DNA from 2 places in the Pseudomonas sp. PF05 genome. Region 2 is predicted to be linked to the other one. Evidence: riboswitches for the same ligand, from Rfam matches in the RefSeq annotation. Region 2 holds a riboswitch; the other holds the start of a gene.

Region 1 (14,646 bases), on a different contig from region 2:
AGCAGGCCGCGCATTTCCGCCGGGCCGCAGGCGTCCAGGCGTGGGGCCACGACGGATCGCAGGTTTTCAATGATGCTGCCCACCACCTCCCAACCTGGCGCGTCGAGCTGCTCCACCGCACCGTCCAGCGCCTGCTCGATCAACTGTACAGCGAACAGCTCCAGGCGCTCGCGCGTATCGCCGGTGGTGCGCCAGGGCTCGGCGCTGACCTGGCGCAAGGCCTCGGGACAGTCGCCAGTCCAGGGTTCGCCCAAGGCACAGTCCAGCGGGTCGAAACCCAGCCCGAACGCCTTGGCCAGCGCCCGCAACAGACTCGACTGCGCACCTTTGCCGTCGCCACGAGGAATGCGCAGTAACGCCAGCAACGTGTCGATGCGCAGCCGTCCGCTGGGCGACTCACCAAAAATATGCAGGCCGTCGCGGATCTGCGACTCCTTCAAGTCGCACAGGTAGGTGTCCAGGCGTGGCAGCCAGATCGCCGCATCGGCATCGCTATCGAGCGCGGCATCGAGTTGCAACTCGCGGTCGATGTGCGTCTCGCGCACCAGGTTGAGGATGTCCCGTTGCAGTTCCCGGGCACGGCGCGGATCCAGCAATTGCGCCTCGTAGTACTCGTCGGCCAACAGCTCGAGGTTACGCAGCGGCCCATAGGTTTCGGCCCGGGTCAGCGGCGGCATCAAGTGGTCGATGATCACCGCCTGGGTGCGACGCTTGGCCTGGGCCCCCTCGCCCGGGTCATTGACGATGAACGGATAGATGTTCGGCAGCGGCCCCAACAGCACGTCCGGCCAGCAGTTTTCCGACAGCCCGACGCCCTTGCCCGGCAACCATTCAAGGTTGCCGTGCTTGCCGACGTGGATCACCCCGTGGACGCCGTAGGTGTGGCGCAACCAGAAATAAAACGCCAGGTAACCGTGGGGTGGCACCAGGTCCGGGTCGTGGTACACCGCGCTCGGGTCGACCTGGTAACCCCGCGCCGGCTGGATGCCGACGAAGGTCAGGCCCAGGCGCAGGCCGGCGACCATCAAGCGTCCCTCGCGGAACATCGGGTCCTGCGCGGGCGAGCCCCAGCGCGCCAGCACCGCTTGGCGATTGGTTTCGGGCAGTGCGTCGAACAAGGCCTGGTACTCGGCAAGGGCCAGGCTCTGGTGACAGGGACGCAAGTCGAGGCTGTCCAGGTCATTACTGACCCCGCCGAGCAATTGCTGGATCAACGCGGTGCCGCTTGCTGGCAGTTCAGCCGGCAGTGGATAGCCCTCGGCCTGCAGGGCCCGCAGGATATTCAGCGCCGCCGCCGGGGTGTCCAGGCCGACGCCATTGCCGATGCGCCCGTCGCGGGTCGGGTAGTTGGCGAGGATCAGCGCCACACGCTTTTGGGCATTGGGAAAACGCGCCAGGGTGGTCCAGCGTCGGGCCAGCCCAGCGACAAAATCCATACGCTCGGGCGCGGCCCGGTAGCAGACCACGTCGCTCTGGCTGCGCTCGCTGCGCCAGGCCAGGTCCTTGAAACTGATGGGGCGGCTGATGATCCGTCCGTCCAGTTCCGGCAAGGCTATGTGCATCGCCAGGTCCCGTGGTCCCAAGCCCTGCTCGCTGGCACGCCAGCCGGGTTCGTTGTCCTGGGCGCAGATCGCCTGGATCACCGGGATGTTGCGACGAAACGGTCGCAGATGCGCAGCTTCGGGGCTGGATTGAGCAAAGCCGGTGGTATTGAGGATCACGCCCGCCGCCACTTCGTCCAACCAATCCTCTACAAGTGCAAGGCAAGCAGGCTCCTTGAGGCTGGCCACGGCAATCGGCAGCGGATTGAGCCCCGCCGCTTGCAGGCGCTGGCAGAACACGTCGATGAACGCGGTGTTCGCCGCTTGCAGGTGGGAGCGATAAAACAGCACCGCCGCCACTGGCTGCCCGGCGCTCCAGTCGGCTTGCCAATCGTCGAGGTTGGCGCTGGTTTTGCGCGGGTGATAGATGGCCGTGCGCGGCAAGGCCTGCGGCTCGGTCCACGGATAATCGCGGCCAAACCATTGGCTGCCCAGGTTGTGAAACAGGTCCAGGGCATTGCCCAGCCCGCCCTGGCGCAAGAACTGCCAGAGCCGGTCGCGGTCTTCGCAGGGGACGTTGCTCAGGTCGCTGAGCTCCGGGTCCGGACGATCATCCCCCGGCACCAGGATCAGCTTCACCCCGCGCCCGGCCAGTTCCATCAGGCGCTCGATACCGTAGCGCCAATAGCCGATGCCGCCATGCAGCGACAGCAGGATGACCTTGGCGTGGCGCAGCACGTCTTCGACATACAGATCCACCGAAGCGTGGTTTTGCACCTGCATCGGGTTGGCGAGGCGAAACTGCGGATAATCATCCGGCAACTGCTTCGCCGCTTCGGCCAGCAGCGCCAGGCTGGAGTCGCCGCTGCACAGGATCACCAGTTCGGCGGGGGTTTGCCCCAGGTCGGCAATGTTGTCATCCGACACAAAACCGCCGGGCTGGGTCCTGAGCAGGTGCATGGCTTAGGCGCCGAGGGCGGCGCGCAACTGCGCTTCGAGCAGCGCGGCGTCAAGCGCCTGGCCGATCAGCACCAGACGGGTGACCCGCGCTTCCTCGGCGCCCCACTGGCGGTCGAAATGCTTGTCGAAACGCGTGCCGACGCCCTGGATCAACAGGCGCATCGGCTTGTTTGGAATCGCCGCGAAACCCTTGACTCGCAGTACGCCGTGCTGGACCACCAGTTGCGTCAGCGCGTCGAGCAACAGGCTTTCGTCAGCCTGGGGCAGTTCGATGGAAATGGAATCGAAGGCGTCATGATCGTGGTCATCATCGTCGCCATCGTGGTGATGGTCGTGATGGCTGTGGCGGCCGTCGATGTGTTCTTCGGAACCGGCGCCCAGGCCGATCAGCACGTCCAGCGGCAGGCGACCGCTGCTGGCTTCGATGACCTTGACCGCCGGTGGCAGCTCTTCGGCGACTTCCTGGCGAACCTTGGCCAGGTCTTCAGGGCTGATCAGGTCAGCCTTGTTGAGGATCACCAGGTCGGCGCTCGCCAGTTGGTCGGCGAACAGTTCGTGCAGCGGCGATTCGTGGTCCAGGTTCGGGTCGAGTTTGCGCTGGGCATCGACCTGGTCGGGGAAGGCGGCAAAGGTGCCGGCGGCCACGGCCGGGCTGTCGACCACGGTGATCACCGCATCGACGGTGCAGGCACTGCGAATTTCCGGCCATTGGAAAGCCTGGACCAGCGGCTTGGGCAGGGCCAGGCCGGAGGTTTCGATCAGGATGTGGTCGAGGTCGCCACGCCGAGCCACCAGTTCGCGCATCACCGGGAAGAACTCTTCCTGCACCGTGCAGCACAGGCAGCCGTTGGCCAGTTCATAGACGCGGCCGTTGGCCTCTTCTTCGGTGCAGCCGATGGAACACTGCTTGAGGATCTCGCCGTCGATGCCCAGCTCGCCGAATTCGTTGACGATCACGGCAATACGCCGGCCCTGGGCGTTGTCGAGCATGTGCCGCAGCAAGGTGGTTTTACCCGAGCCGAGGAAACCGGTGACGATGGTGACGGGGAGTTTGGCCAGTGTTTTCATCGGATGCCCTTTGGCAAGGTGGCGGGCAAACGGGACGACGACCGCTGGCACAGGCGTGCGCGGAAGATTTCGCCACCGGATCACCCCGCCCGGTTGTAGTGAGAATCTGTCTCGAGGCAGGTCTCCTGGCTGACGGCGGGCCAATCTTTCGACTGGCAATTGCTGCGCCTTCCCGTGTGCCCGTTTAAAGAGGGCATGCACAGTGGCCTTGCAGAAACAGCACCGTTCACAGTTGCGGGGGCAGCCGCGGCTTGGACCGCGTTCCCTTCTTAGCTTCGGCGCATGCCGAAGAACCTCGAAGGCGCAAGGCTACGCAGGGTGTGGTGGCGGGTCAATCGCCGCAAGTAATCTGCATGACGCCGTTGTGGCGAGGGAGCTTGCTCCCGCTCGGTTGCGCAGCGACCGTAAAGAACCGGGGGCCGCTGCGCAGCCCAGCGGGAGCAAGCTCCCTCGCCACAACAGCATGCTCGCCGCGCCCCTTGTACATTGACGCCCCGCCCCCGCCCATGCTCTCCTGTGCATGGTTTGCGTAGCGGGTTCTGCTAGCTCAAATTCTGGCGTCCGAAGTTGGGCTAGCAGAACCCGCTACGCAAACCACTTGTCATGGGTGCCCTTCACAGGGTGAAACGGGAAACCGGTGAATCGTGTGCTTTACTCCAAAGCCACGTCAGTCCGGTGCTGCCCCCGCAACGGTAAGCGAGCGAAGCGTCTGAACCACTGTGTCCGCGGACATGGGAAGGTGACGCTTGCAGGCCAGGCGCAAGCCCGGCCCCTCGCAAGCCCGGAGACCGGCCCATGACTCATGCATCAACAAACCCGCGGTGGGCGGGCGCTGTTCGAACCTTGGTGGGCTTTCGCCCGGGGTCTCATCGCGCTCATATCCCCCACTGAACAAGAACAGAGGGAAGCGCCATGTCGACCATCAGCAGCACCGCCCGCACCGCCAGCAGCACCACCACCCTGAGCCAACGCCTGAGCGCCGCGATCCTGGCTTCGATCCTGGGCGCGGGGCTGGTCTATTTCGCCGGTTTCTCCCACATCGAAGCGGTGCACAATGCCGCCCACGATACCCGCCACAGCGCCGCTTTCCCGTGCCATTGAGAACTGACGCCATGATCAAGCGTATCGCGCAGACCGCTGGTTTCAGCGGCTTGCTGGCCGCCCTGCTGCTGACCCTGTTGCAAAGTTTCTGGGTATCGCCGCTGATTCTCCAGGCGGAAACCTTCGAGAAGGCCCCGGCGACCGAGGTCCATGAACACGCCGACGGAGCGGCTCATACCCATGATGCCGAGGCCTGGGAGCCGGAAGACGGCTGGCAGCGCGTGCTGTCCACCACCGGCGGCAACCTGGTGGTCGCCGTGGGTTTTGCCCTGATGCTGGCGGGCCTGTACACCTTGCGCGCACCGACTCGCACCTCCCAGGGCCTGCTCTGGGGCCTGGCCGGCTATGCCACGTTCGTCCTGGCGCCGACCCTCGGCCTGCCCGCGGAATTGCCGGGTACCGCAGCGGCCGACCTGGCCCAACGGCAGATGTGGTGGATCGGCACCGCAGCGTCCACGGCGGTGGGCATTGCCTTGATCGTCTTTGGCCGGCATTGGCTGCTCAAGGTGCTGGGCGTGGCGACGTTGCTGGTGCCCCATGTCATCGGTGCGCCGCAACCCGAAGTCCACTCGATGCTGGCGCCCCAAGCGCTGGAAAGCCAATTCAAGATCGCCTCGCAGGTCACCAACGTCGCGTTCTGGCTGGCCCTCGGCCTGATCAGCACCTGGCTGTTTCGCCGTGACGGCCAAGCCCACCACGACGCATGAGCACCAGGCCGATCCTGGTGGTCGGCCTCGGCTGCCAGCGCGGCTGCCCGGCCAGCACGCTACGAGCATTGCTCGACCAGGCGTTGCTGGCCCATGGCATTGCGCTTGATCAGGTGCGAGCCCTGGCCAGTATCGACCTCAAGCATGACGAACCGGGCCTGCTGAAACTGGCCGAACAACTGGCGCTGCCGCTGATTTGCTTCAGCGCCGAGCAGTTGGCCGAGTATCAGGAACGGCTCAGTCACCGCTCCGAGATCGCCTTCGAACGCACCGGTTGCTACGGCATCGCCGAAAGCGCCGCCCTGGCCTTGGCCGACCAGTTGGGCACAGCGCCCGCGACGCTGCTGATGACTCGCCAAAAAGGCCCCAAGAGCACGTTGGCATTGGCGGTCGTGGCGTAAATCCCGATAATCGGCGCCCAGGATCATGAGCGATCTTCATCTGGGCGATGCTCACCTACCTTTCACAGGAGCCGGTCATGACCGTTTACTTCATCGGCGCCGGACCCGGCGACCCGGATCTCATTACCGTCAAAGGCCAGCGACTGATCCGCCACTGCGCGGTCATCATCTACGCCGGCTCGCTTGTGCCGACCGCTGTCCTTGAAGGCCATTGCGCCGAACAGGTGATCAACAGCGCCGAGCTGCATCTGGAACAGATCATCGAATTGATCAAGAGCGCCCATCTCAAGGGCCAGGACGTGGCCCGGGTGCATTCCGGCGACCCGAGCCTGTACGGCGCCATTGGCGAGCAGATTCGTTGCCTGCAGGAATTGGGCATCCCTTTCGAAATCGTCCCGGGTGTGACCGCGACCTCAGCCTGCGCCGCCCTGCTGGGCGCCGAACTGACCTTGCCGGACATCTCCCAAAGCCTGATCCTCACCCGCTACGCTGACAAAAGCCCGATGCCCGCCGGGGAAGAATTGGGCAGCCTGGCGCAGCACGGGGCGACCATGGCGATTCACTTGGGGGTCAATCATCTGGAAAAAATCGTCGACGAACTGCGACCCCACTATGGCGCCGATTGCCCGATTGCGGTGATCCACCGGGCGACGTGGCCGGATCAGGATTGGGTGATGGGGACGCTGGACGATATCGCAGCAAAGGTACGCGCCAAGGGCTTTCGCCGCACGGCGCTGATTTTGGTGGGACGTGTGCTGGGAAATGATGTGTTCAGCGAGTCTTCGCTTTACCGCGCCGGGCATGCGCATCTCTACAGGCCCTGAAGCTCAGCAAGACCCAACCTGCCCCTGCTGTAGGAGCTGCCGAGCGAAGCGAGGCTGCGATCTTTGCTCTGACACTTGGGTCTCAAGCGAAAGATCAAAAGATCAAAAGATCGCAGCCTTCGGCAGTTCCTACAGGGCGGGTGACGTTTTGCCAAGTCCCCTCGCCACAATCAGTAGTAGGCGTTTTCTTTCTGCGTGTGGTCGGTCACGTCGCGTACGCCCTTGAGCTCCGGAATGCGCTCGAGCAAGGTGCGCTCGATGCCTTCCTTCAAGGTCACGTCAGCCTGGCCGCAGCCCTGGCAGCCGCCGCCGAACTGGAGCACGGCGATGCCGTCTTCCACCACGTCGATCAGCGAAACCTGGCCGCCGTGGCTGGCCAGCCCCGGGTTGATTTCGGTTTGCAGGTAGTAATTGATGCGCTCGTTGACCGGGCTGTCGGCATTGACCATCGGCACCTTGGCGTTGGGCGCCTTGATGGTCAATTGGCCGCCCATGCGGTCAGTGGCGTAGTCGACCACCGCATCGTCCAGGAAGGCTTCGCTGAACGAGTCGATGTACGCGGTGAAGCTCTTGAGCCCCAGCGCGGTGTCTTCGGATTTTTCTTCCCCCGGCTTGCAGTAGGCAATGCACGTCTCAGCGTACTGGGTGCCGGGCTGGGTGATGAAGATGCGGATCCCGATACCCGGCGTGTTCTGCTTGGACAGCAGGTCGGCCAGGTAATCGTGGGCGGCATCGGTAATGGTAATGGCGGTCATGGAAACTCCTCGCAGGCTTGCCGGCAGTTTACGCCAATCATCGCGCCGGACAAAGTCCTAGTATTTTTGTCGGGAAAGCGCCCGGCGGCACGGAGTTTGCCACCGGGGCTGTCGATCAGAGGTTCTGGTAGCGATTCATGTCCAGCACACCGCTTTCCACAGGCTCAGTCTCCTGGATGTACTGGCTCAGGTCATGGAAGTAGTACCAGAACTGCGGGTGACTGCGACGAATGCCCCAGCGCTCGACAATCCGCTCGAACGCCGGTGCATCCTGGGCGCCTTGCATGGCCTCGACGAACGCCGGCACTTGCCCGGCCGGAATGTTGAACATGAAGTTCGGATAGCTGCTGAGCACACCCGGGTAGACCGTCAGTGTGTCCAGCCCCGGCTGGTAGCGCGCTTCTTCGCCCAGCAGGAACGCCACGTTACTGTGGGCTCGGTTGCGCAGCAGGCTGTAGACCTCCCGATGACCGCTGGCGGTTTCGATGCGCAACAGGGTCGCTTCCGGCAGTTGGTCAATCACCTTGAGCCCCGCCGCCGGGCGTGACACCAGGCGACTGAGGGCCTGTTCGGCGTTTTGCAGCGCCGGGTCGATGTTCGGGCGCGAGCAGTAGGCACCGTCGCAGCGATTGATGGGGTCGGGGAACGCATTGAGCTCGCCATAACGGGCCAGCAACTGCATGGTGAAATCGCCCTTGGGGTCGCGCTCGTCAAGCTTGAGGGCGGTGGGCTTGTCATCGTCGATGGCTTCGTAATCGAGCCACATCTTGAATTTGCCGCCGGCCTGGTACCAGTCGTCAAGGTAGCCTTCCCGGGAGTCGGCCGGCATCAGGCGCAGGAAGTTCTGCTCCGCACCGTTGCGGATCAGGTCGAAATACAGCCGGGTCTGGGCCTGGTGGGACACGTTGCCGAATACATCGAAGTTTACCGCCAGTTGGTAATAAGTGCGTTCCAGCAACGGGAAGTCGAATAGCCACATCGTCTGCGGCACTTCGCCGATCAGGCCCTTGTTGACCGAGGCACTGTCGAAATGCCGGAAAATGCTCAGCAATGCATTGTCATTTCCGGCCCACAGCGTCGACCAGCTCGGCGCCGGCACATCGGCATAGGCGTCGCGGCGCAAGGCCTCATACTCGTTGCGCTTGTCCCGGTAATCGAGCCACAGGCTGACGACGCTGCCCACATCGTCGTTCTGGCCCGGCATCGCCAGCAGCGGCGTGGCCTGGCCGCGGTAGTTCGGGTCAGTGATGTACAAGTCATGTTCGGGGGCCTGGAACAGCGCCCAGAAGTTGTCACGGATCACGTCCGTGGCAATCTGGCCCCGGCACACCGGCCCGCGAATGAAGGTGCGCACGAAATACTCGGCGTTATCGAGCATGAACTGGTAGCGAGCCTGGGCCGGGATCGCTTCGAAGGTGGAAAATGGGTTGGCCCGGCGCTCCGGACCGTAGCCCGGCAACGCCGAAACCTGCCATTTGCCGCTGTAGAACAGGCTCCTGATGCGCGCCATCTTCGCCGCGCTCAAGCCGTAGGTGATGTGGGTCTTGTGCACGATCACCCCTTGCACCGGCCAGAGCCGGTAATAGATGCGGGTGCCGGGGTCATCGTTCGGACGGCGGGTATTGATCAGGTCGATCGGCTGGCCGGTAGGCGTGCGCGAACGGACCCACTGAAAAAAATGCCCGGGCTCGCCGTCCTTGAAATAGAGGTGCGCCAGGAACCAATGCTCGAACAACCAGCGGCCCACCAGGCTTTCCCGGGCGCCAGGGGCATTGAGCAGGTTTTCCCATTGCACCACCTGCAAGGCTTCGGCGGCGCTCGGGGCCAGGGCCTGCTGATCGATGGGGGCGCCTGCGGCCAGCCAGCGTTGCAGGGTCTGGTATTGCTGGTCGGTCAGCCCGGTAACGGCCAGGGGCATGCCTTCCTTGGGATGGACACCTGCGTACTCGTTGAACTGATCCGGCATCGCGCAGCTGTTTTCACGATTGAGGCCCAGCACGATCTCTTCCGGCAACTTGGCGTTGGGCTGCAGCGGCGTGCGGTGACCCAACTCGAGCATGCGCGCCATCAGGGCAGCCTGGCTGCCTTGGGCGTCAAGCACCGAATAGAAGCCCTTGCGCTGCCAGGCGCGCTGGCCGGAGGCGTCATAGAACAAGCGGGTCGGATCGGCCGCCTGGCGTCGCTCGCCGTCGTACACCGACAACTTGCTCGCTCCCCGTGCCGCGCCTTCGCCGCTGCCCAGGTTCAACTGGCAGGCGGAGTCGTAGCAGGCATGACAGGCCACGCATTTTTCCGTGAAGATCGGCTGGATATCGCGAGTGTAGGAGATCGCGGGAGCGGGACTCCCGGCGGCTGCGGTGAAACACAACAGCAGCAACAGACTGCCGAATAAGACGCGGTACGGCATGTCTCGGTCCCTAAGAGATAATCCGCCGATTCTACCGGGCCAGCATCGCCTTGCAAACATGAGCGATATTCATGCAAAAGCCCATCATGATCAAATCCTGTACAGGTTTGCTATCATCCCGGCCTTCGTAATGGTCTTTTTTCCAGGTAGTCCTATGTCCGATCGCAGCGCTCGCCTTTATCTTCTCCAGCAAGCCCTCAAGGAACGCATACTGATCCTCGACGGCGGCATGGGCACGATGATCCAGAGCTACAAGCTGGAAGAACAGGACTACCGTGGCAAGCGCTTCGCCGACTGGCCGAGCGACGTCAAGGGCAACAACGACTTGCTGGTGCTCAGCCGCCCCGACGTGATCGGTGCCATTGAAAAAGCCTACCTGGATGCCGGCGCCGACATCCTGGAGACCAACACCTTCAACGCCACCCAGGTGTCCCAGGCCGACTACGGCATGCAAGGCCTGGCCTACGAGCTGAACCTGGAAGGCGCGCGCCTGGCCCGCAAGGTGGCCGACGCCAAGACCCTGGAAACCCCGGACAAGCCGCGCTTCGTCGCCGGTGTGCTCGGCCCGACCAGCCGCACCTGCTCGCTGTCGCCGGACGTGAACAACCCCGGCTACCGCAACGTGACCTTCGACGAACTGGTGGAGAACTACACCGAGGCCACCAAGGGCCTGATCGAAGGCGGCGCCGACCTGATCCTGATCGAAACCATTTTCGACACACTGAACGCCAAGGCGGCGATCTTTGCCGTGCAAGGCGTCTACGAAGAACTGGGCGTCGAACTGCCGATCATGATCTCCGGCACCATCACCGACGCCTCCGGCCGCACCCTCTCGGGCCAGACCACCGAAGCCTTCTGGAACTCCGTGGCCCACGCCAAGCCGATCTCCGTGGGCTTGAACTGCGCCCTGGGCGCCAGCGAATTGCGCCCATACCTGGAGGAGCTGTCGAACAAGGCCAGCACCCACGTCTCGGCTCACCCCAACGCCGGCTTGCCCAACGAATTCGGTGAGTACGACGAACTGCCAGCCGAAACGGCCAAGGTCATCGAAGAGTTCGCCCAGAGCGGCTTCCTGAACATTGTCGGCGGCTGCTGCGGCACCACCCCGGCGCACATCGAAGCCATCGCCAAGGCCGTGGCCGGCTATGCGCCGCGGCAGATTCCAGAGATCCCACGGGCCTGCCGCCTGTCGGGCCTGGAACCGTTCACCATCGATCGCAGCTCCTTGTTCGTCAACGTCGGCGAGCGGACCAACATCACCGGCTCCGCCAAGTTCGCCCGGCTGATCCGCGAGGACAACTACACCGAAGCCCTGGAAGTGGCCCTGCAGCAGGTCGAGGCCGGCGCCCAGGTGATCGACATCAACATGGACGAGGGCATGCTCGATTCGAAGAAGGCCATGGTGACCTTCCTCAATCTGATTGCCGGCGAACCGGACATCTCCCGCGTGCCGATCATGATCGACTCCTCCAAGTGGGAAGTGATCGAAGCCGGCCTCAAGTGCATCCAGGGCAAGGGCATCGTCAACTCCATCAGCATGAAGGAAGGCGTCGAGCAGTTCATCCATCACGCCAAGCTGTGCAAGCGCTACGGCGCCGCCGTGGTGGTGATGGCCTTCGACGAAGCCGGCCAGGCCGACACCGAGGCGCGCAAGAAGGAAATCTGCAAGCGCTCCTACGACATCCTGGTCAATGAAGTCGGCTTCCCGCCGGAAGACATCATCTTCGACCCGAACATCTTCGCCGTCGCCACCGGTATCGAAGAGCACAACAACTATGCCGTGGACTTCATCCACGCCTGTGCCTACATCCGTGACGAACTGCCCTACGCGCTGACCTCGGGCGGGGTGTCCAACGTGTCCTTCTCGTTCCGCGGCAACAACCCGGTGCGCGAGGCGATCCACTCGGTGTTCCTGCTCTATGCGATCCGCGCGGGCCTGACCATGGGCATCGTCAACGCCGGCCAACTGGAGATCTACGACCAGATCCCGGTGGAACTGCGCGACGCGGTGGAAGACGTGATCCTCAACCGCACCCCCGAAGGCACCGACGCCCTGCTCGCCATCGCCGACAAGTACAAGGGCGACGGCAGCGTCAAGGAAGCGGAAACCGAGGAATGGCGCGGCTGGGAAGTGAACAAGCGCCTGGAACATGCGCTGGTCAAGGGCATCACCACGCACATTGTGGAAGACACTGAAGAATCGCGACAGTCGTTCGCCCGGCCGATCGAGGTCATCGAAGGCCCGCTGATGGCCGGCATGAACATCGTCGGCGACCTGTTTGGCGCCGGCAAGATGTTCCTGCCCCAGGTGGTCAAGTCCGCCCGCGTGATGAAGCAGGCCGTGGCCCACCTGATCCCGTTCATCGAGGCGGAAAAAGGCGACAAGCCGGAGGCCAAGGGCAAGATCCTGATGGCCACGGTCAAGGGCGACGTGCATGACATCGGCAAGAACATCGTCGGTGTGGTGCTCGGTTGCAACGGCTATGACATCGTCGACCTGGGCGTGATGGTGCCGGCGGAGAAGATCCTGCAGGTGGCCAAGGAGCAGAAGTGCGACATCATCGGCCTGTCCGGCCTGATCACCCCGTCCCTGGATGAGATGGTGCATGTGGCGCGGGAGATGCAGCGCCAGGACTTCCACCTGCCGCTGATGATTGGGGGTGCCACCACCTCCAAGGCCCACACGGCAGTGAAGATCGAACCCAAGTACAGCAACGACGCGGTGATCTACGTCACCGACGCCTCCCGCGCCGTGGGCGTGGCGACCCAGTTGCTGTCCAAGGAGCTCAAGCCGGCTTTCGTCGAGAAAACCCGCCTGGACTACATCGACGTACGCGAGCGTACTTCCAACCGCAGCGCCCGCACCGAACGCCTGAGCTACCCCGCCGCCGTGGCCAAGAAGCCACAGTTCGACTGGAGCAGCTACCAGCCGGTCAAGCCGACCTTCACGGGCGCCAAGGTGCTGGACAACATCGACCTGAACGTCCTGGCCGAATACATCGACTGGACACCGTTCTTCATTTCCTGGGACCTGGCCGGCAAATACCCGCGCATCCTCACCGACGAAGTGGTCGGCGAAGCGGCCACTGCGCTGTACGCCGATGCCCGGGCGATGCTGCGCAAGCTGATCGACGAGAAACTCATCAGCGCCCGCGCCGTGTTCGGCTTCTGGCCGGCCAACCAGGTGCATGACGATGACCTGGAAGTTTACGGCGACGATGGCAAGCCACTGGCGCGCCTGCATCACCTGCGCCAGCAGATCATCAAGACCGATGGTAAGCCGAACTTCTCCCTGGCCGACTTCGTCGCGCCCAAAGACAGCGGCGTGACCGACTATGTCGGCGGTTTCATTACCACCGCCGGCATCGGCGCCGAAGAAGTCGCCAAGGCCTACCAAGAGGCTGGCGACGACTACAACTCGATCATGGTCAAGGCCCTGGCCGACCGCTTGGCCGAAGCCTGTGCCGAGTGGCTGCACCAGCAGGTGCGCAAGGAATATTGGGGCTACGCCAAGGACGAAAGCCTGGACAACGACGCCCTGATCAAGGAGCAATACACCGGCATCCGCCCTGCCCCCGGCTATCCGGCCTGCCCGGACCACACCGAGAAAGCCACCCTGTTCCGCCTGCTCGATCCCGAGGCCAGCGAACTGAAGGCCGGGCGCAGCGGTGTGTTCCTCACCGAACACTACGCCATGTTCCCGGCAGCGGCGGTCAGCGGCTGGTATTTCGCCCATCCCCAGGCGCAATACTTCGCCGTAGGCAAGATCGACAAGGACCAGGTCCAGAGCTACACCGCTCGCAAGGGCCAGGACTTGAGCGTGACGGAGCGCTGGCTGTCGCCAAACCTGGGTTACGACAACTAAGTTCGCAGCAATTGACTATGCTCTCCACATACGACCTTGTGTATGGAGAGCATCATGGATGAACCCAACGAAAATAAGGCGCCCACCCTCTGGCAAATGCTGCACAGCGTGGGAGCGGCGGCGTTTGGCGTGCAAAGCGGAAAAAACCGCGCCCGTGACTTCACCCATGGCAAGCCGAGCCACTTCATCATCCTCGGCATCCTGTTTACGGTGATTTTCGGGTTGGCGTTGTATGGGATCGTCAATCTGGTGTTGTACTTTGCGGGCGTATAGAACGGATCTGCAAAATATGGCCCCAGGTCCTTGCGAACCGAAACAGTCATATTGCCCGTCTCGCCAGCCTCGATCCGAGCTGCTCTAGCGCCGCCCCAGTGCATCGAGCGAAAAAACATAGCGCTCGCCATCCGGGTGGGACACCAGGCTGAAGCGCTTGAAGTCCAGGCGATAGTCCTTGGCGGGATTCATGTTCAACCACGCGCGGGCGCGGGCCGGATCGAGCGACTGCATCAGGTCGACCTGCTGGTTGTAGCCGCCATGACGCGCGAGGTCGACGCCCCGGGCGTGATCATGCAGCAGCACCATGGCCCACCCTCCCAAGCTGAAGTGCCCGGTGAACAGCACGCTCAAGCGCCCGTCGATACGGGCCTGCAGCGCCGGCCTGGAGCTGTTCATGGCGCTGAACAACACATCCTTGCCCGGCTGGCGACCCGCCTGCTCGAACGCCTGCATGGCGCCCAGGGCCATTTCATCGTTGGCCGACCAGACCAGCGCGGTCTGCGGATAGCGCTTGACCAACTGGCTCGCCTGCTCATAAGCCCTTTCGCGACTCCACTCGCCATAGACCAACTGGCGCAGATGCACTTGCGGGTGCTCGGCCAACGCCCGGAGCAGGCCTTTCTCACGCAGTTGCGCCGAAGGGGTGAGTTTCTTCCCGGAAAAGGCCAGCAGATCGAGCGTCTGCCCAGGCGCCAGCGGTCCGTATTGGCGCAACAGTTCCTTGAGCATCAGGTAACCGCT
Region 2 (14,646 bases):
CCGAGGGTTTCCAGCACGTGGCGATGGCCCGGTTCGGCACCGCGATGGCCGAACAGCAACCACGGCCGGCACGCGGGATTGAGCCGCACCGCCACCAGGGCCGCGACGCTGCAGATGAAACCATCCACCAGCACCGCGACGCCCTGCTGGGCACAGGCCAGATAAGCGCCAACCAAGGCTGCGATTTCAAAACCGCCGAGGTTGAACAGGGCCTGCAATGGGTCGTCGCCCTGAGCACCGTGCCGCGCCAGGGCGCGCTCAATGACTTGGGCCTTGCGGCTGACACCCGCCGCGTCCAAACCCGTGCCCGGCCCGACCAGATGGGCCAGCGGGCATTCGAGCAACGCGCAAGCCAGGGCACTGGCAGCGGTGGTGTTGCCGATGCCCATCTCGCCACCGATGAACAACTGCGTTCCGGCGGCGACGGCACGGGCCACGCTGTCGCGTCCAGCGTGCAAGGCCTGCTCGCCCTGGCTCGAGGTCATTGCCGGACCATGGGCAAAATTCGCCGTGCCCGGCCCGACGTTCAGGTGCCGTACGCCGGGCAGATCCAGCGAAGGCGTGACGGTGCCCAGGTCCACCACTTCCAGCGACGCCCCCAGCTGCCGCGCCAGGACGCTGATGGCCGCGCCGCCGCTGACGAAGTTGAGCAGCATCTGCCCGGTGACCTCCTGGGGATAGGCCGATACGCCTTCGGCCACCACGCCATGGTCACCGGCAAAAATCGCGATCCACAGCCGCTCCAGATTCGGCTTGACCTGCCCTTGCAGGCCCGCCAGCTGCACCGCCACCGATTCCAGCCGGCCCAGGGAGCCCGTCGGTTTGGTCAGTTGTTGCTGACGGGCCGTAGCCTGCTCCAGGACCTGGGTATCGACGGGCTTGCACGGGTCCAGCCACCAGCTGTGATTCATAACGCAGTACCTTTGAGAGTCAGGGGCAGGCCGGCGACGGTCAACACGACGCGCTGACAACGTTCGGCCAAGGCTTGATGCAGCCAACCGGCTTCATCGACGTAACGGCGAGTCAGCTCGCCCAGCGGCACGACACCCATGCCGGTCTCGTTGCTGACAAAAATGATCTCCCCGGGCAACACGGCCAGGCAGTCCAGCAGTGCTTCGCGTTCGGCGTTCAGTTGCTCGGGGTCGTCGAGCATCAGCAGGTTGGTCAGCCAAAGGGTCAGGCAATCCACCAGCAGGCATTGCCCGGGGGCGGCGTTTTCCTGCAGCACCCGCGCCAGGGCCAGGGGCTCCTCCACCAGCGCCCATTCGGCTGGGCGCCGTGCGCGGTGTTGAGCGACTCGCGCGTTCATCTCGCCATCCAGGGGTTGGCTGGTGGCGATGTAGGTCACTGGCATATGGGTGTCTGTGGCGAGCTTTTCCGCCAGGCGACTCTTGCCGGAACGGGCGCCGCCGAGGATCAGTTGCAGCATGGTGTTTTACCTTTCAAATGGCGGTGTTGCTGCCGGCCCCATCGCGAGCAAGCTCGCTCCCACAGTTGATCTAGGGTGTACATGAATTCTGTGGTCATCAGAGATCCAATGTGGGAGCGGGCTTGCTCGCGAAGGGGCCGGTACAGCCACCTCAAATCCCACAAAGTTCACGCAACACCCCAGTATCCAGATGCCGCTCCACCAGATCCGCCAGCCGCTCGATGTCCCGCTCGCGCAACCCGTGGTAGTCCACCGCCTGCACATCCTGCAACCCGGCCCAGCGCAACAACGCGCTGCTGGCCTGGGGCGATTCGAACAGCCCATGCAAGTAGGTGCCTAACACCTGCCCGTCGAGATTCTGGGCACCGTCGCAACGACCGTCCTCCAGATGCACCGCCGGGTTTTCCAGGGCCGGGCCGGTGGTCACGCCAGCGTGGATCTCGTAACCGCTGACCTCAGCCTCTTCCAAGGCCAGTCGCCCACGCACATTGCGCAATTGCTTCTCGTGTTCCAGCGTCGTTTCGACATCCAGCAGGCCCAGTCCGGCACTGGAACCGGCCGCGCCTTCCAGCCCCAACGGATCGTGGACCTGCTGGCCGAGCATCTGCAAACCGCCGCAGATGCCCAGCAGCTTGCCGCCGTAGCGCAGGTGACGATTGATCGCTGTCTCCCAACCGTTGGCGCGCAGGTAGACCAGGTCGCTGCGCACGCTTTTCGAACCGGGCAGGATGATCAGGTCGGCCGACGGGATAGGCTGGCCGGGGCCGATGAATTGCAAGTCGACCTGCGGGTGCAGGCGCAGTGGATCGAAATCGGTGTGGTTGCTGATGCGCGGCAACACCGGCACCACCACCTTGAGCACCTGTTCAGCCTTGTCGGTTTGGCGCTGGTCGAGGCCGTCCTCGGCTTCCAGGTGCAGGTCCATCACATACGGCAACACGCCGATCACCGGTTTGCCGGTGCGCGCCTCCAGCCAATCCAGGCCCGGTTGCAGCAAGGCGATGTCGCCGCGAAAACGGTTGATGATGAAACCCTTGACCCGCGCCTGCTCGCTGGGCGAAAGCAGCTCCAGGGTGCCGACCAGATGGGCGAACACTCCGCCACGATTGATATCGGCGATCAGCAGCACCGGGCAATCCACCGCCTCGGCAAAGCCCATGTTGGCAATGTCGCCGGCACGCAGGTTGATCTCGGCCGGCGAGCCGGCGCCCTCCACCATCACCACGGGATAGGTCGCGCTCAAGCGCGCGTGGGAGGTCAGCACAGCTTGCATCGCGATGGATTTGTAATCGTGATAAGCCACCGCATTCATGGTGGTCACGGCGCGGCCATGAATGATGACCTGGGCGCCGGTGTCGCTGTTGGGCTTGAGCAGCACCGGGTTCATGTCGGTGTGCGGTTCGAGCCCCGCCGCCTGGGCCTGCACCGCCTGAGCGCGGCCGATTTCGCCGCCGTCGGCCGTCACGGCGCTGTTGAGGGCCATGTTCTGCGGTTTGAACGGCACCACGCTCACACCCTGGCGCCGGACCCAGCGGCATAAAGCCGTGACCAAGGTACTTTTGCCGGCATCGGACGTGGTGCCCTGCACCATCACTGTGGTCATTGAGTGTCCTTGGCATAGGCCTCGAAGGCCTGTTCGAGGCGCAAAAATTCGCTGTCGTCGGCGGGCAGCCCGAAGCGCAGGCTGCTGGTGTTTGTAAACAAGCGCAGGAGAATGCCGCGATGGGCCATGAAATCGTGAAGCCCCAGGGCGTGTTCGGTGACCAACCATTGGAACAATCCGCAGCCGCCCTGCGGCTTGAAGCCGTGGCGTTCGAGCATCAGCGCCAGGCGATCGCTGGTGGCTTCGCAGCGTTGGCGCTGGCGCGCGTGGGCGTCGGTGTCGCGCAAGCACGCCTGGCCCAGCACCCGGGTCGGCCCGCTGACGACCCACGGCCCGACCTGTTCGGCGAGCAACTTGAGCAAGCGGCGTTCGGCCAATACAAACCCCAGGCGAACCCCGGCCAGGCCAAAGAACTTGCCGAAAGAACGCAGCACGATCAACCCGACCAGATGGGTGTGCGCCGCCAGGCTCAGTGCCGGGGTGACGTCCATGAAAGCTTCATCCACCACCAGCCAGCCACCGCGCTGGGCCAGGCGGGCATGCCAGTCCAGCAAGCGCTCGGGCGCAAGGCTCAGGCCGGTTGGGTTGTTCGGATTGACCACCACCAGCACGTCGAGGCTGTCGAGAAAGAAATCCACCTCCGACTCCAGCACTTCGCGCACGATGTAGCCGCTGCGGCGCCAGGCTTCGGCGTGCTCGGCGTAACAGGGCGACAAGACACCGACCTTGCCGGCCCGGCGCAGACGTGGCAGCAGCTGGATGGCCATCTGCGAACCGGCCACCGGCAGCACATCCAACGCACCGTAGTAATCGCAGGCAGCCTGTTCCAAGCCGTCATCGGTTTCCGGCAGGCGCGCCCAGGCCCGCAGGGGAATCGCCGGGACGTCGAACGGCCACGGCGCCAGGCCGCTCGACAAGTCGAGCCAGTCAGCCTCGGCAATGCCGTATTGCCGGGCTGCGTTGCGCAAACGGCCACCGTGCTCAAGCATAAAACTCAGCTCCCAGGCAGAGAATCAGCAGCCATAACCATACGCCGCGCTGGACCAATTGCCAGCCGCGATCAATAGCGTCCGCACTCGCCGGCACGCCCTCGCCCAGCGCTGGACGTTGGTGCAGTTCGCCGTGATAAACCGCCGCCCCGCCCAACTCGACACCCAGCGCCCCGGCACCGGCGGCCATCACCGGCCCGGCGTTGGGACTGTCCCAGGTCGGCCCCTGGGTGCGCCAGCACTTGAGCGCCAGACGGGTTTTGCCGAGCAGCGCGTAGGTCAGCGCCACCAGGCGCGCCGGAATGTAGTTGAGCCCATCATCGATTTTTGCCGCCGCCCAACCGAAGCGCTCGAAGCGTTCGTTGCGATAGCCCCACATGGCGTCAAGGGTATTGCTCAGGCGGTACAGTACCACCCCGGGCGCGCCGGCCACGGCGAACCAGAACAGCGCGGCGAACACCGCGTCACTGCCATTTTCCAGCACCGACTCGGTGGCGGCGCGGGCCACGGCAGTTTCATCCAGTTCAGCCGTTTCGCGGCTGACCAGATAGCCGACACGCTTGCGCGCCTCGTCCAGATCACCGCTGCGCAACGCCCGCGCCACCGGCTCGACATGTTCACCGAGGCTGCGCAGGCCGAGGGCACAGTACAAGGCGAGGATCTCCACCAGCCAGCCCACCATCGGCGCCCACGAAAGGGCCGTGGCGAGCAAGGTCAACGGCACCACGGCGATGATCCACGCCGTCACCCCATGGCTGCGCCAACCGCGACCTCCGGAATTGAAACGTTGTTCGATGCGATCGGCAAAGCCGCCGAACGCCACCAGCGGATGCCAGCGCCGGGGCTCGCCCAGCAGCGCATCCAGCGCCACTGCGGCAGCACTGAGCAACGCCACGCTCATGGGCTCACTCCCCAATGGTTTTCATACAGCAGTTCATTGAGCGGACGCGGTTGCGCCCAGCCCTCCAGGGCGAGCATCGGCGCCGGGTAAAAACCCTCGACCGGCCCCAGGCAGAGGATCGCCAGCGGCTTGGCCCCGGCGGGCAGGCCCAGCAGGTCGGCCAGGGCCTGGGGCTCGAACAGCGACACCCAGCCCATCCCCAACCCTTCGGCGCGGGAGGCCAGCCACAGGTTCTGGATCGCGCAGGACAGCGAGGCCAGGTCCATTTCCGGCAAGGTCCGACGACCGAAGATGTGCCGCTCGCGATCCTCCATCAACGCCGCCACCAACACTTCGGCGCAGTCGTCGATACCTTCGACCTTGAGCTTCATGAATTCATCGCTGCGCTCGCCCAGGGCCTCGGCGGTGCGAATGCGTTCCTGCTCCACCAGCTCGCGGATCTGCCCACGCAAGGCGCGGTCACTGATGCGGATGAATCGCCACGGTTGCATCAGGCCGACGCTAGGGGCCTGGTGCGCGGCTTCCAGCAGACGGCGAAGCAAGGCCGGCTCAACCGTGCCACCGATGAAATGGCGCATGTCACGGCGTTCGGCGATGGCGCGGTAGATGGCGTCGCGTTCGGCTTGAGAGAAAGCGGTGTCTGTCATGGCCTCTTCGCGAGCAAGCCCGCTCCCACATTGGCTAGCGTTGCACTTGAGATCACTGGGTCCCCTGTGGGAGCGAGCTTGCTCGCGATAGCGGTCTCAGGATCAGGCGCAAACAACGCAGCAATCGCCTTGGGATTGGACGGAAAATAAAAATGCACATAGGAAGCCGTCATCCGCCCCTGCCGGAACACCGCTTCCGCCCCACGCCCGCCGTTGGGGCTATGGCCACGGGCAATCGGTTCGAGTTCGGTACTGGTCAGCGAATGATGATAGGTATGCCCACGCAAGGTGCCTTCCGGCAAGTCCACCGATTGCAGCGCCAGGGCCGCCAAGCGCTTTTGCATCTGCGCATCGCCAGCCAGCAAACCCAGCAGTTCGGCGCGCACGCCTTCGACATCGGTCAATGAATCCAGCAGATACAACATGCCGCCGCATTCGGCGAGCAACGGTTTATCGGCTGCGTGATGGGCACGGATCGCCGCGAGCATCGGCGCGTTCCCCGCCAACGCAACGTGGTGCAGCTCTGGATAACCGCCAGGCAGATAAAGGCTGTCCGCCTCGGGCAGTTCGCTGTCATGCATCGGCGAAAAGAAGCTCAACTGCGCGCCCACGGCTCGAAGCAGATCAAGGCTCGCGCCATAAGTGAAGGCAAACGCTTCGTCACGGGCCACGGCGATGCGCACACCGGCGAGCCACGGCTCAACGGCGATCACCTCGGGCGCGGCGAACTCCACCGCTGGCGGCAGCGCCACTTCGCAACTGCCGGCCAGGGCCTCGGCGGCCGCGTCGAGGCGCACGTCCAAGTCGTTCAACTCGCTGGCCTGGACCAACCCCAGATGACGGCTGGGCAATTCGATGCCGGTTTCCCGGGACAGCGCGCCGTACCAGCGCAGGCCTTCGGTCAGGCTGCCTTCGAGCAATTGCGCGTGGCGCAAGGTGCCGACCCGGTTGGCCAGAACCCCGGCGAACGGCAGGTCGGGTTGATAACGGGCCAGGCCCAGGGCCAGCGCGCCGAAGGTCTGGGCCATGGCCGTGCCATCGATCACCGCCAGCACCGGCACGCCGAAATGTCGCGCCAGGTCGGCGCTTGACGGGGTGCCGTCGAACAGCCCCATCACCCCTTCGATCAGGATCAGGTCCGCTTCGGCAGCGGCTTCCCACAATAGTCGGCGACTTTCCTGCTCGCCAACCATCCACATGTCCAACTGATAGACCGGCGCGCCGCTGGCCCGCTCCAGGATCATCGGGTCGAGGAAGTCCGGGCCGCATTTGAATACGCGCACCTTGCGCCCCTGGTTACGATGCAAGCGGGCCAGCGCAGCAGTCACGGTGGTCTTGCCTTGGCCCGAGGCTGGCGCTGCGATCAGCACCGCCGGACAGTGGCGGCGGGTCATGGCGGGATCGCTCACAGTTCGACGCCTTTCTGCGCCTTGATACCCGCCTGGAACGCATGCTTGATCATGCCCATTTCAGTCACGGTATCGGCCAGCTCGATCATCTCGGGCTTGGCGCCGCGACCGGTCACCACCACGTGCTGCATCGGTGGGCGAGCCTGCAGATCGCTCAGCACTTGATCGAGGTCGAGGTAACCGTGCTTGAGGGCAATGTTCAACTCGTCGAGCACCACCAGGCCGATGGACGGATCACTGAGCAACTGGCGCGATACTGCCCAGGCGGCTTCGGCGGCAGCGATGTCGCGCTGGCGGTCCTGGGTTTCCCAGGTGAACCCTTCACCCATGACGTGAAAGCGCACCTGCTCCGGGAAACGACGGAAGAACAGTTCTTCACCAGTGCTGTTGCGCCCCTTGATGAACTGCACCACGCCGCATTGCATGCCGTGGCCCATGGACCGCGCAAGCATGCCGAACGCCGAGCTGCTCTTTCCCTTGCCGTTGCCCGTCAGCACCAGCAACAAGCCGCATTCATTTGGCGAGTTGGCGATGCGCTCGTCGATCACGGCTTTCTTGCGCAGCATGCGCGCCAGGTGGCGTTCGTCGCGATCAGACGTATCGGTGATGAGGGAGTCGGTCATGGGAAGCCTCCGTTTTGGATTGGATAACGGCGGGCGGGCACAAAAAAAGACGGCAACAAGCCTGGCATCGCCCACCGTGATGCCGTTGGATGAATCAGGCCGGTCTCCGGGCTCATGAGCGGCGTGGTGCCTGGCTGCGCGCCTTCCCATGTCTGCGACACAGTGGTTAGTGGCCTGCGTGGCCACAAAGCGCAGCGTTGACTCATTTACCGTTGCGGGGGCAGCGCCGGGTTCGTGTGCACTCACCGGCTTCCCTGTTTCACTCTGTCGACCGCAGCCACAGAGCACCTGAAACAAGCCGCGAAGGTTAGAGGGTTGGGGGTGGAGCGTCAATTAAAGCCGCCTGTCGGGGCAATCATTGGCGCCGATCAATAAAATGACGCCAATCTTGTGTGATTCTGCAGCAAGTGATATCAAAGCGACATTACGACCCGATATCACAACAACAAGAGGGCAAAACATGCAAGGCATGCTCATCAGCAATCCGAAATTGGAATTCCTGCGCCCGATGCTGGAACGCTGGTTTGACTGTATCGACCGCTACAACGCCGTACGTGGCGATAACGACACGCCTTACTGGTTCGATGAAAAAGCCAACCTCGGATTGCTGTCGGCCGCCGCCTGGATGGCTGAGATGGTCACGCTGCAGAACGCGCCGACCCGCAAGCAGAATGAAGAAGGCGAACGCAACGTCAGCGCCGATCTGTTCATCGCCAACACCGAGGAGCGCGCCTTCATCCAGGCCACTCAGCGCTGGCCCAAGGTCAATAACCTGAACCTGACGCAGCCGCTGCTGGAAGCCACCAGCGATGCCAAGCGCATCAGTTATGCCAGCGACCTGAAGCTAGGCTGCCTGTTCGTCTCGCCGCAAAAAGCCCAGCAAAGCGCCACGCCCGAAGAATTGCAGGACATGATCGACGACCTGCAGAAGGAAAACACCTGCGCCGTGGCCTGGTACTTCCCTTACGCCTACCGCAAGTTGCGCAACGAAGCCGGTCATTACCATCCTGGCATTGCGGTGCTGTTCAAACAGGCCCACGGTTGATTCATTCGACAAGGAACTGTGCAAGCAAGCTCTCACAGGGAGCTTGCTTGCCTGGCTGACCGGGCCTACCCGCGGTTGAACCATCACGCGTCTACGCTCCTCTATGAATAACTACATGCATTCATAGGGAAGCCAGCATGCTCAAGCCACCTCATCTTCTGATCGTCGCCCTTGCCGCCGGACTTGTCGCCTGTGGCGAGTCGTCCACCTTGCAAGTGTCCGACGGCACCGGTCCAGCGCCGAAACTGCCCGAGCCGAACAAGACCCTCATCCCCACCGTCAACATCGCCGAAGCCATCGGCTGGCCGCAAGGCGCCAAGCCGACCCCGGCCCAGGGCCTGCAGGTGGGCGCGTTCGCTGAAGGGCTTGATCATCCACGCTGGCTCTATGTGTTGCCCAATGGCGATGTGCTGGTGGCCGAAACCAACGCCCCGCCCAAGCCGGACGATGCCAAGGGCATCCGGGGCTGGGTGATGAAAAAAGTCATGGGCCGAGCCGGTGCCGGCGTGCCCAGCCCCAATCGCATCACACTGCTGCGCGATGCCAATCACGACGGCATCGCCGAAACCCGCACGGTGTTCCTGGAAAACCTCAACTCACCGTTCGGCATGGCCCTGGTCGGCAATGACCTGTACGTGGCCGACACCGACCGGCTGATCCGCTTCCCTTATCGGGACGGTGACACGCAGATCAAGGCACAGCCGACCAAGGTCGTCGACTTGCCGGGGGGCTCCATCAACCATCACTGGACCAAGAATGTGATTGCCAGCCGCGACGGCAGCAAGCTGTACGTCACCACTGGCTCGAACAGCAACGTCGCGGAAAACGGCATGGAGGCCGAAGAAGGTCGCGCCGCCATCTGGGAAGTGGATCGTGCCAGCGGCAATCACCGCATCTTCGCCTCGGGCTTGCGCAACCCCAACGGCCTGGCTTGGGAGCCCCGCAGCGGCGCGCTCTGGACAGCGGTGAACGAGCGCGATGAGATCGGCAGCGACCTGGTGCCGGACTACATCACATCGGTCAAGGAAGGTGCCTTTTATGGCTGGCCTTACAGTTACTACGGGCAAAACGTCGATGTCCGGGTCGAACCACAGAACCCGGCCCTGGTGGCCAAGGCCATCGCCCCGGACTACGCCGTCGGCCCTCACACCGCCTCATTGGGCCTGACCTTTGCCGAGGGCAGCACCTTACCTGCACCGTTTACCGAAGGGGCCTTCGTCGGCCAGCACGGTTCCTGGAACCGTAAGCCCCACAGTGGTTATAAAGTGATTTTCGTACCATTCAACGGCGGCAAGCCGGTGGGGCAACCCGTGGATGTGCTGACCGGCTTCCTGAACGCCGACGAAAAAGCCCAGGGCCGGCCAGTGGGCGTGGTGATCGACAAGCAAGGCGCGTTGCTGGTGGCCGATGATGTGGGGAACAAGATCTGGCGGGTGTCAGGTAAATAAAGCGACACCCCCCTTGTGGCGAGGGGATTTACTCCTGACCTGTGGGAGCAAGGCTTGCCCGCGATGAAGGCGATGCGGTCTCTCAGAGATCGAGCCGCCTGTTTCGCGAGCAAGCTTTGCTCCCACAGATCAGGGCAACAACAACTCAGGGATTACGCGCCAGATGCTCCGGCTGCAACACACGCTTGGCGCCCAGATAGGCCTTCTGCCAATAGGCCTTGGACAGGCTATCGAGCTTGACCGTGCCGCCTGTGGCCGGCGCATGGACAAAACGGCCCTCACCGACATAGATCCCGGCATGGCTGACCTGGGAGCCGCCGTTGGTGGCGAAGAAAATCAAATCGCCAGTCTGCAAGGCTTCCTTGCCGACATCCGGGGCACGCATGCCGATCATCTCGCGGGTGGAACGCGGCAGGGAAATGCCGGCAACGTCGCGGTACACATAGCCAATCAGGCCACTGCAATCGAAACCCGAATCCGGCGTGTTGCCGCCCCAGCGATAAGGCGTACCCACCAAACCCAGCGCCCGGAAGAGCACGTCTTCGGCGACCGGGGAAAAGGATTGCGAGGGTGCAAAGACCACCGGGGCCCGCACTGGAGCAGGCGGCGGAGTGCGGCTGGCGCATGCGCTGAGCAGCGCGGCAAGAAACATTAGAGCGAGGCGGGCCGACGTCGACATATGCAGAACAATCCTGATCTGGATGCGGCTTTTCTGCCGTGGACATGAAAACAAATCCGCCCGCGGAGTACGCAGGCGGATTGCCATCAATCAATGATCATGGATTCTAGCGGCTATGAGGCAAACTTCAAGTAAGACTTTAAGTTTGCCTTACAAACTGTGCGCTTACTTGCGAGCAGTGACCACAGTCGGTGCCATGGCGAGGGCGCGCTTGGCTTCGATGAAGGTCTTGCTCCAGTAGCTGTCGCCCAGGTTGTCGATCCGCACGCCACCGCTGCGGCGGCTGCTGGAATGGATGAACTGGTTGTCGCCCAGGTAGATACCGGCGTGGCTGACGCGACCGCGACGACCGTTGGTGCTGAAGAACAGCAGGTCACCGGGTTCAAGTTGGTTGCGAGCCACCAGTGGGGCGTTCACGTTGATCATTTCGCGAGTGGAACGCGGCAGGTTCATACCGGCCTCTTCGCGGAACAGATAACCGATGAAACCGCTGCAATCGAAGCCGGCTTCAGAGGTACCGCCGAAACGGTAGCGGGTACCGATCAACGACATGCCGCGCTCCAGGATGCTGTCGGCCAGTACTGGAAGCTGGTAAGGCTTGCTGTCGGTGAAGGCTTCGAGCTCTTTGTCGGAGGCCATTTCTTCCTGGAGCGCAACGGAGGAAGACTGGGCGGTAACGGAGTTCTTGACCTGTGGTTGTTGCTCTTGCTGGGACACTGGGGAGTGGGCAGCGCAACCAAACAACAGGGTAACGAGTGCGAGAGGCACGAGGGGTGCGAAGCGACTTAGCATGGGCACGACCGTGGCTGAAGTAGTAAAGATGGCGAGACTATGCCTTCTATCAACCTCATTTGCAAATTCAATCGATGCAAATGTGACTTCTCGGTTTTACGTTTACATCTAAGCGCTTAAGCCCATTTTGAACGTCACATGGCCTGCAGCCCGGCAGGACCGTGGGTTCCGTTGCGCCAAAAGAAGGCCATGAGCCACTACCTGCAACGGTTCTACCAGCCCAGGGTTTCTTTCAAAAAAGGAATAGTCAACTTGCGCTGGGCCTGGAGTGAGGCCTGGTCGAGGCGTTCAAGCAGCTCGAACAATGCGCTCATGCTGCGGGTACCCCGGGTGAGGATGAAATGCCCGACTTCGTCGGTCAGGTGCAGGCCACGCCGGGACGCGCGCAACTGCAAGGCGCGGAGTTTGTCTTCATCGGACAGCGGGCGCATCTGGAAAATCAGCGCCAGGGTGAGACGGGACTTGAGGTCCGCCAGCTTCACCGGCAGCTCCCGCGGCGACGTCGACGCGGCGATCAGCAGACGCCGACCGCTGTCGCGCAACCGATTGAACAGATGGAACAGCGCTTCTTCCCAGTCAGCCTTGCCGGCCACGGCCTGGAGATCGTCCAGGCAGACCAGTTCGTACTGTTCGAGGTTGTCGAGGATCTCGACGCCGCGGTCGAGCAACTCGGCCAACGGCAGGTACACCGCCGGTTCGCCCAATTGCTCGAACCGCAGGCACGCGGCCTGCAATAGATGCGTGCGCCCTACCCCGTCCTTGCCCCACAGATAGATCAGGCTTTCGGTCCAGCCGGCGTCGGCTTCGCAAAGCCGCTCGACATAGCCGAGTGCTGCGGCATTGGCGCCTGGGTAGTAGTTGATAAAGGTGGCGTCATCACGCAGACGCACACCTAGGGGCAGCTGAATCGGTTTCATGCTGACTGAACAGTTCCTCGGGAACCGTTAGTGGCCTCTGTGTAAAGTGAGCAAAGTTTATACCCGTGGCGCGGACCGCACAATGCGCCGGACCACGAGCAAAATCAAAGGTTTGCAGCGGCAAGGGCACGCAGCGTCAGTTTCCCTGACACTCCGCCCGCCATTCGCTCTAAAGATCAGGGTCTTCAACGCCGCTATAGATATCTGAATCCTTGTACAAATCGTGCATATGGCGCACCAGCACCATGATCACCGCCGCCACCGGTAGCGCCAGCAGGATCCCGGTGAAGCCGAACAACTCGCCCCCCGCCAGGATCGCGAAGATCACCGCCACCGGATGCAGGCCAATGCGATCGCCCACCAGCAGCGGCGTCAGCACCATGCCTTCCAGGGCCTGCCCGATCATGAACACCGCGACGATGCCCACCATCGGGTACAGGTCGCCACCGAACTGGAACAACCCGGCGATCAACGCCGCGCCAATCCCAATCACAAAGCCCATGTACGGCACGATGGCGGCCAGGCCGGCGATCAAGCCGATCAACAGCCCCAACTCCAGCCCCACCAGCATCAGCCCTGCCGCATAGATGAAGCCCAGGGCCACCATCACCAGCAGTTGCCCGCGCACGAATGCACCCAGCACTTCGTGGCATTCGCCGGTCAGGGTCATGATGCGTTCTTCGCGATGACGCGGTAGCAGGCTGCGAATCTTCGCCATCATCAGGTCCCAATCCCGCAGCAGATAGAAGGCCACCACGGGAATCAGCACCAGGTTCGCCAACCAACCGATCAACGCCAGGCCCGAGGCCGTGGCCTGGCTCAGGACTACGCCAACGATGTCAGAAGTCTGGCCCATGTGCTCGCTGATGGCCGCCTTGACCTTGTCGAACCTCCAGAAACCGTCCGCCAACCCCAGCTTCGACTGCACCCACGGCACCGCGCTGTGCTGCAACCAATCGAGCATCTGCGGCGCCAATTCGTACAGGCGCACCAGTTGCTTGGCGAGCATCGGTATCAGCACCAGCAGCAGCGCGCTTACGATCAGCGTGGCCAGCGCGAACACTGCCACCACGCCCCAGGTCCGCGACAGACCGAGTTTTTCCAGGCGATCCACCACCGGGTCGAACAGATAGGCCAACAACAGCGCAACCAGGAACGGCGCCAGGATCGGATGCAGCAAATAGATAAGCGCAATCAGCAGGGCCACCCCGCCCAACCAGAACCAACGCCGCGTATCGCCCATGAACCACTCCTAGCTATATAAAGAAAGAAAACCTACCAGCGGAACCGCAGATTGGCTGCCGGCGCCGGCAAAGGTGCTGCAACCGGGGCCGAGCCATCGGCGGCGGGCGGCGCCACAGGCAATGGCGCAACGTCTTCGCCGGGCGGGATCTCCTGCAGTTTCGCCAGGGCCAACTGCGCCTTAAGTTGTTCGGCACTGCCGTTGACCCGATAGAAGATCCGGTCGCCTTCAACCCGCTGCAACTGCCCACCGAACGGTTCGAGCAGGCGTCCAAGCGCCGCGTAACGCTCCAGGTTCATGCCCTGCACTTCCAGCAGTTGCTCGGTGGCCACGCCCGGCTTGGTGACGAAGCGCGGCGCCAGGCGCTGGCTCACCGCAAGCATGACCGCGTCGGCCAGGGCCGCAGCATTGGCACCCTGGGCAGTGCCCTGCTCGCGCTGATCGCCCAGCCACAGGCGCCAGGTGCCGTGCCACTGCTCGCCTTCTTCCTTGGCATGGACCGCCAGCAAGGCGTCTGTTGCGTAGCGCTCCGAGGCATCGCGCAAAGGCGCCGGGTCACTGCCTTCCAGGTTCGGCGCGGTGGCAACGATCTGCTCGCTCAAGTCCGCCAGTGGCAGGTGCAATGCCAGGCCTCGATGCTGGGCGGCACGCCGCAATGGTGTGGCGCTGGCCTGGCCATCGCCCACCAGGCTGGAGCCCTCGACCGAGTCGTTCAGCCACCAGCCCAGGATCGATGGCCGATTGGCGCTCCACAGCGACAACCCTGCCGAGCGCAGTGCCCGGTCGGTGCTCGTCGGGTCGAAGTCCACCTTGAGGCTTTCCGGCGGGCCGGCGTCGTAGCCATATTGAAGAATGATCTGCTGCGGGTCCTGGCGCAGTGCCGCCAACCCGGGATTCTGGGCAGCCTTGGCGTCGCCGGTC

What was found. Region 2 has a riboswitch for cobalamin ahead of cobO (cob(I)yrinic acid a,c-diamide adenosyltransferase). Riboswitches for the same ligand answer to the same signal wherever they lie in the genome.
Region 1: it holds a riboswitch for cobalamin, as region 2 does, so the genes downstream of both, AC09SL_RS02780 (CbtB domain-containing protein) here and cobO (cob(I)yrinic acid a,c-diamide adenosyltransferase) in region 2, are expected to answer to the same signal.

Annotation. Positions count from the first base shown of each region.
Region 1 covers NZ_JBWLPW010000001.1:618,492-633,137, reverse strand. Annotated here, with positions in the region: gene cobN (cobaltochelatase subunit CobN) at 1-2,501, opposite strand, end outside; gene cobW (cobalamin biosynthesis protein CobW) at 2,505-3,569, opposite strand; cobalamin riboswitch at 3,668-3,882, opposite strand; cobalamin riboswitch at 4,158-4,380, shown strand; gene AC09SL_RS02780 (CbtB domain-containing protein) at 4,482-4,670, shown strand; gene AC09SL_RS02775 (CbtA family protein) at 4,682-5,377, shown strand; gene AC09SL_RS02770 (cobalamin biosynthesis protein) at 5,374-5,778, shown strand; gene cobM (precorrin-4 C(11)-methyltransferase) at 5,856-6,602, shown strand; gene nfuA (Fe-S biogenesis protein NfuA) at 6,773-7,357, opposite strand; gene AC09SL_RS02755 (fatty acid cis/trans isomerase) at 7,473-9,764, opposite strand; gene metH (methionine synthase) at 9,919-13,629, shown strand; gene AC09SL_RS02745 (DUF2970 domain-containing protein) at 13,684-13,902, shown strand; gene AC09SL_RS02740 (ABC transporter substrate-binding protein) at 13,987-14,646, opposite strand, start outside.
Region 2 covers NZ_JBWLPW010000004.1:29,305-43,950, forward strand. Annotated here, with positions in the region: gene cobT (nicotinate-nucleotide--dimethylbenzimidazole phosphoribosyltransferase) at 1-911, opposite strand, end outside; gene cobU (bifunctional adenosylcobinamide kinase/adenosylcobinamide-phosphate guanylyltransferase) at 908-1,429, opposite strand; gene AC09SL_RS09185 (cobyric acid synthase) at 1,581-3,032, opposite strand; gene cobD (threonine-phosphate decarboxylase CobD) at 3,029-4,021, opposite strand; gene cbiB (adenosylcobinamide-phosphate synthase CbiB) at 4,014-4,922, opposite strand; gene bluB (5,6-dimethylbenzimidazole synthase) at 4,919-5,569, opposite strand; gene AC09SL_RS09205 (cobyrinic acid a,c-diamide synthase CobB) at 5,566-6,963, opposite strand; gene cobO (cob(I)yrinic acid a,c-diamide adenosyltransferase) at 6,975-7,601, opposite strand; cobalamin riboswitch at 7,682-7,908, opposite strand; gene AC09SL_RS09215 (hypothetical protein) at 8,062-8,646, shown strand; gene AC09SL_RS09220 (PQQ-dependent sugar dehydrogenase) at 8,784-10,094, shown strand; gene AC09SL_RS09225 (C40 family peptidase) at 10,240-10,773, opposite strand; gene AC09SL_RS09230 (C40 family peptidase) at 10,939-11,565, opposite strand; gene hda (DnaA regulatory inactivator Hda) at 11,778-12,482, opposite strand; gene AC09SL_RS09240 (AI-2E family transporter) at 12,652-13,725, opposite strand; gene AC09SL_RS09245 (DUF2066 domain-containing protein) at 13,758-14,646, opposite strand, start outside.